Regions from separate parts of the Staphylococcus haemolyticus genome, predicted to be linked through region 2. Evidence: predicted binding sites of a transcription regulator. Region 2 holds the regulator's gene; the other holds the start of a gene.

Region 1 (3,440 bases), 520 kb from region 2:
AAAACGGCAATCGATACAATTATCGCAAACGAAGGAAGAATTGATGTACTCGTTAATAATGCTGGTTATGGTTCATATGGTGCAATCGAAGATGTCACAATTGAAGAAGCGAAACAGCAATTTGAAGTAAATATATTTGGTTTAGCACGTATTACACAGCTCGTTTTACCACATATGAGAGCACAACAATCAGGACATATCATTAATATTTCATCTATGGGTGGACGACTTACAACTTATTTTGGCGCTTGGTATCATGCTACGAAATATGCATTAGAAGCTTTTAGCGATGCTTTACGAATGGAAGTAGAGGAATTCGGGATAGAAGTATCTATTATTGAACCAGGTGGGATTAAAACAGATTGGGGTATCATCGCTGCAGATAAATTAGCTGATTCTGCAAAAGGCGGTGCCTATGAAGCTACTGCGATGAAAGTGGCTCAAAGTATGAAGAAGCAATATCATTCTAATTTGCTTTCAAATCCAATGGTAGTCACAAAAGCGATTTCAAAAGCCATAGATAGTAATAAACCTAAACCACGTTATCTAATAGGATTTGCAGCTAAACCTCTTGTGTTTTTACATGCTATATTGCCAACCAAAGTATTCGATAAAATGATGAAAGCTTCAAATTCAATTTAACGAATCGTAATATAATCATTCGACAAATTGTATACATAAGACACCTCGATAGTTCATTTAAGTGTGAAACTATGCTGAGGGTCTTATTTTTTATACTTTTTCAACATTTACAATGTATAAAGAATTGACACTTCTCATTGAAATGTTGATTGATATAATAAATGTAAGTATAATCTTTATTTAATAGAGTATGGAGGTAAGGTAAAATGGGTGTTCATCAATACTTTAAGAGACTTTCTGATTTAGAGAAATTAATTCGCTTACCAGGTAAATTTAAATATTTTGAACATAATGTTGCTGCTCACTCTTTTAAAGTTACTAAGATTGCACAATATTTAGCGACTGTAGAAGAACATCATGGTAATACTATTGATTGGAAAAGTTTATATGAAAAAGCACTAAATCATGATTTTGCAGAAGTGTTTACTGGTGATATTAAAACACCAGTGAAGTACGCTAAAACTGAATTGAAAATGTTGTTTTCTCAAGTTGAACAAGATATGGTGGACACGTTTATTAATGAAGAAATACCTGAACCTTATAAAGATATTTATCGAGAACGACTACAAGAGGGGAAAGATGATTCGTTAGAGGGTCAAATTTTATCCGTAGCCGACAAAATTGATTTATTGTATGAAACGTTCGGTGAAATACAGAAACGTAATCCCGAGGACTTATTCTTTGAAATTTATGAACACAGCTTGGAAACAATCATGCAATTTGATCACTTAAGTTCTGTTCAAGATTTCATAGAAAATGTCATACCTGAAATGCTAACTGAAAACTTCATTCCTCGAGCAGAATTGCGAGAAACTACTATGGCGATTTTAAATCGAAGAAGTAGGTGAGATAAATGATTTGGTACGCTTTAGCTGCATTTTTTCCATGTGTATTAGTCGTGTTGTTTAGTGTCATAACTCGAAGTAAATGGGTTGGTGTTATTGTGACATTAATTTTGATAGCTGCTTCAATTTACAAAGGGTTCTTTCACAATGAATGGATAATCTTTATCGATGTAGTATCCTTATTAGCTGGATATGTCATCATAGATAACCTTGAATTTCATAAGCATCAAGACTAAACATTATTAAACAGAACTTTTGAATGTTACTGTAAGTTGGTTTATAGTGTAAATGCACAATTTGTCCAAATGGAAGTGAAAATTTAAAGTGTATTTAAGAGCGGGCGTCATTAAATTATATATGAATAAATCACACGCATTAGTGGAATATAAAATAAGAATAAATGTTTTTGAAAATACAAACGTAAGCGAACAAACGTTTGTATTTTTATTTATATGTTTGATAAAATAGTCTTAAGTGAGCGTAGTTTACAAATAATAGAAAATTATAAAGTGAATGAATTTATGAATTTCACTTAATAAGGTCGTTTAAGCTATTTCAGTAGAATTTTTATTAAGAATAAAGATATAAATTTAAACAAATCATTGTTAAAGATTCGTACATCATTTATTTACACCATAGTTTTAAAAAATAGTTAAGAATGCTTAATTCGAGGAGGGCTTATCAGAATGGTGGAACATTACCCGTTTAAATTGAATTCTGAGTTTGATCCACAAGGGGACCAACCACAAGCAATAGAGAAAATAGTCAAAGGTGTTAAAGAAGGAAAGCGTCATCAAACGCTTTTAGGAGCCACTGGGACAGGTAAGACATTTACAATGAGTAATGTTATTAAAGAAGTGGGGAAACCAACGCTCATCATTGCACACAATAAAACATTAGCGGGACAACTTTATAGTGAGTTTAAGGATTTTTTTCCTGAAAATAGAGTAGAATACTTTGTTAGTTATTATGATTACTATCAACCAGAAGCCTATGTACCTTCTACAGACACGTTTATTGAGAAAGATGCCTCAATTAATGACGAAATTGACCAACTACGACATTCTGCCACAAGTGCATTATTTGAACGTGATGATGTCATTATCATAGCCAGTGTCAGCTGTATCTATGGTTTAGGTAATCCGGAAGAATATAAAGATTTAGTAGTAAGTGTTCGAGTTGGTATGGAAATGGATCGAAGTGAACTGCTTCGTAAACTCGTAGACGTACAATATTCTAGAAATGATATTGATTTCCAACGTGGTACATTTAGAGTACGTGGCGACGTGGTGGAAATTTTCCCAGCTTCACGTGAAGAAATGTGTATTCGTGTTGAATTTTTTGGCGATGAAATTGATCGAATTCGAGAAGTTAATTATTTAACGGGAGAAGTCATTCGCGAACGTGAACATTTCGCGATTTTCCCGGCGTCTCACTTCGTAACACGTGAAGAAAAAATGAAAGTTGCCATAGAACGTATTGAGAAGGAATTAGAAGAGAGATTAAAAGAATTAAAAGATGAGAATAAGCTATTAGAAGCACAACGTCTAGAGCAACGAACGAATTATGATTTAGAAATGATGAGAGAAATGGGATTCTGTTCGGGTATCGAGAACTATTCTGTACATCTAACGTTAAGACCTTTAGGTTCAACACCTTATACGTTACTAGATTATTTCGGTGATGACTGGTTAGTAATGATCGATGAGTCTCACGTTACATTGCCACAAATAAGAGGGATGTTTAATGGTGACCGTGCGCGTAAGCAAGTGCTAGTAGATCATGGTTTCCGATTACCTAGTGCGATGGATAACCGACCATTAAAATTTGAGGAGTTTGAACAAAAAACGAATCAATTGGTATATGTATCAGCTACACCAGGACCTTATGAGATTGAACATACCGATGAAATGATTGAACAAATTATCCGTCCTACTGGTCTTTTAGATCCTA
Region 2 (3,440 bases):
TGAACACAAGAATGTTGAAGGTAAAAAAATGTTTGTTGAACATAAAGGATCATTAAAAGATACTTTAGTTGAAATGCAACAAGACTTACAAAGCTCGATTTCATATGCAGGTGGAAAAGATTTAAAATCATTAACAACTGTCGATTATGTTATAGTGCGAAATTCAATTTTTAATGGGGACAAGGATTAAAACTTGAGTGGTAGGTGTATGTTATTAAAAAATTTCTTTTGTTTTCTTTGGTGTTATTAGTTGTAGCTTTATTCATACCATTAAAGGAAAATCAAACACTAGTAAAATTACAGAATGACGTAAGAAGTAAAGTTCAGCAAGTTATGAATCAAGATTCGAGTTTAAAAAACAATACGCTCAAAACACCTACAGAACAGGACTTTGCTATTAATAATATTCAGATGAATATGTCTAAAGACAAAGTTGAAAATCAATTGGGGAAACCTAAAAGAGTAACATCTAATGAATATGGCGCTAAATGGTATACCTATTACAATAATGATTACGATAATTTCATAATGGTTAGCTATTTAGGAAATAAAGTCAATGCTTTATATAGTAATCAAAATGTCATTACATCTAAATCTAAGGTAAAATATAACACCCCTAAAAATGTTGTTGAGGATAGACTTGGTAAACCTTTAAAGGAAATTGTTAAAGGTAGATACCGTGTTGATATAAGTAGCGATGAGTATGATGTTTTCCATGAAGATAATATTTATACAACTGTTTTTTATGATAAACATAATGACAATGGTGTTACTGCATTACTTCAAGTTAGTGATGCCATGGAAAAAAGGTTGACTCAACATTACGGTGCGCCATCTTCAACATTAGAACAAAGCTTTGAATATCAAAATTATGATTTAGTTAATTCTGAGCGTAAACAGCATGGGTTGAATACACTTAGTTACTCAAAAGATGTCTCCAATACAGCAAGAAATCATAGTGAAGACATGGTAAAACAAAATTACTTTGATCATAACAATTTAGATGGTGAATCTCCTTTTGATCGATTAAAAGATGATGACATTGATTTCAATGTGGCAGGTGAAAATTTAGCGTATGGGCAACAAAATAGTATATTTGCTCATGAGGGGTTAATGAATTCACTTGGTCATAGAAAGAATATATTGAATACAAATTTCAGTACTCTAGGCGTAGGCGTTGATTTTAATGAAAAACGACAACCATATTGGACAGAAAATTATACGGGCTAAGTGTTTTAACGAGACTTATTAAGGGTATCTTTTTGTTGATAAGGAAGTTGATATTATGACAACTAAAGATGTTAATAAACTAGATATTCTAGATAAGGTTAAAGAAATTTTGAATAAAAAAGAAAATGAAAAGCAAAAGAACTAGCGAAGTTTACATTGTAGACTTTGCTAGTTCTTTTTATATAGAAATATATAAGAGAGAGGTTAACGTAAATTTTAGAAATTAAAACTACAGTTCTCTGTATAAACCAATAACTTTACCGATAACAGTAACGTTATCAAGATAAATAGGACTCATTGTACTATTTTCAGGTTGTAATCTATAACGTGTTTTTTCTTTATAGAAGCGTTTAACTGTTGCTTCATCATCTTCAGTCATCGCAACAATGATGTCTCCATTTTCAGCAATGGTTTGGCTTCTAACTATAACTTTATCTCCATCTAAAATACCTGCCTCAATCATACTTTCACCCACAACATTTAAAATAAAAATATCACTATTGTGAGTTGATGTTAAATGTTCTGGTAAAGGGAAATATTCCTCAATATTTTCAACTGCAGTAATCGGAATTCCGGCAGTAACTTTACCAATTACAGGAACATAAATTGTTTCCTCCATATTAACTGCATCGTTAGTTTGTTCGCTAACAATTTCAATGGCTCTCGGTTTCGTAGGGTCTCGTTTAATATATCCTTTTTCTTCCAGTCTAGATAAATGACCATGAACAGTTGAACTCGACGCTAACCCTACTGCTTCACCAATTTCTCGTACGCTTGGTGGATATCCTTTAGTTTGTACTACATGTTTAATATAATCGTATATTTCACTTTGACGTTTAGTTAATTCTCTCATATATAGGCACTCCCTAATTTTATTTAACTATATTATAGCACTGATTTTAATATTGAACAAACATTTGTTCGTTTTTATGTTGACTAAGAACAGATGTTCTGTTAAAGTATTTATACAAACAAATGTTCTAGAGGTGAAAGTAATGTTTAATAAATATAAAAATAAATTATTAACTAATATAGCTGTTGTATCAATATCTTGTGTTGTTTTTATAGTATTTTTCATGAATTTATATCATAACGCTCAAATGGAACGAACGTACGAAATAACTGACCATACTATTTCTAAAAAGGCAATTATTAAAGATGATAATAAGAACGTAAATACTACAAATGGGGAACAAAATAACTACAAAGTGTTCGCATTTGTAAGATGATTATAAATTTGAGGTCTGTCAAAGCTATTTAAATGTCAATAGCTTTTGTCCAGACCTCTTTTTTGTTATATTTTATGAAGTAAAAGAGAAAATATTAATGGGAATATAGAAAGAGTGATAGTTATGTCTAATGATAATTTAAATATAGATAGAATTAATGAGCTTGCTAAAAAGAAAAAGGAACAAGGTTTAACTGAAGCTGAAGCTAAAGAGCAATCGAAATTACGTAAGAAATACCTCGAAGCATTTAGAAAAGGGTTTAAACAACAAATTGAGAGTACAAAGGTGATAGATCCTGAAGGTAATGATGTAACACCTGAAAAATTAAAAAAGATACAAGAACAAAATAAAGATTAGTAAATATTAGATTATAGTTCGTTCAGTTTAAACGATTATCAATTTCAATATTTTTAAGTTATAATATACGAAAGATGATTAAAGTAGAAGGGAAGTATTAGAGATGTTTAACGAGAAAGATCAACTAGCGATTGATACGATTAGAGCTTTAAGTATTGATGCAATCGAAGAAGCTAATTCAGGTCACCCTGGATTACCTATGGGAGCAGCACCAATGGCTTATACTTTATGGACACGCCACTTAAATTTTAATCCTCAATCTAAAGACTATTTTAATAGAGACCGCTTCGTATTGTCGGCTGGACATGGCTCTGCGCTATTATACAGCTTGTTACATGTTTCAGGCAGTCTTGAATTAGAAGAATTAAAGCAATTTAGACAATGGGGTTCTAAAACACCTGGACACCCAGAATTTAGACATACTGATGGTGTTGAAGTTACTACTGGCCCACTTGGACAAGGCTTTGCTATGTCTGTAGGTATGGCTTTAGCTGAAGACCATTTAGCTGGTAAATTTAATAAAGATGATTTCAATATAGTTGACCACTATACTTATGTGCTAGCTTCTGATGGTGATTTAATGGAAGGTATTTCTCATGAAGCTGCTTCATTTGCTGGCCATAA

What was found. Region 2 encodes LexA, which represses DNA repair genes until DNA is damaged. Its sites were predicted from a motif close to CGAACATATGTTCG; they were not measured.
Region 1: uvrB (excinuclease ABC subunit UvrB) is a predicted target of LexA. The motif match lies at 1,913-1,926, and genes of this name have one in related genera.

Annotation. Positions count from the first base shown of each region.
Region 1 covers NZ_CP035291.1:2,042,080-2,045,519, reverse strand. Annotated here, with positions in the region: gene EQ029_RS09880 (oxidoreductase) at 1-642, shown strand, start outside; gene EQ029_RS09875 (YfbR-like 5'-deoxynucleotidase) at 849-1,490, shown strand; gene EQ029_RS09870 (CsbA family protein) at 1,496-1,723, shown strand; gene uvrB (excinuclease ABC subunit UvrB) at 2,174-3,440, shown strand, end outside.
Region 2 covers NZ_CP035291.1:1,525,298-1,528,737, reverse strand. Annotated here, with positions in the region: gene guaC (GMP reductase) at 1-190, shown strand, start outside; gene EQ029_RS07340 (CAP domain-containing protein) at 205-1,230, shown strand; gene lexA (transcriptional repressor LexA) at 1,460-2,083, opposite strand; gene sosA (DNA damage-induced cell division inhibitor SosA) at 2,226-2,459, shown strand; gene EQ029_RS07325 (DUF896 domain-containing protein) at 2,583-2,816, shown strand; gene tkt (transketolase) at 2,920-3,440, shown strand, end outside.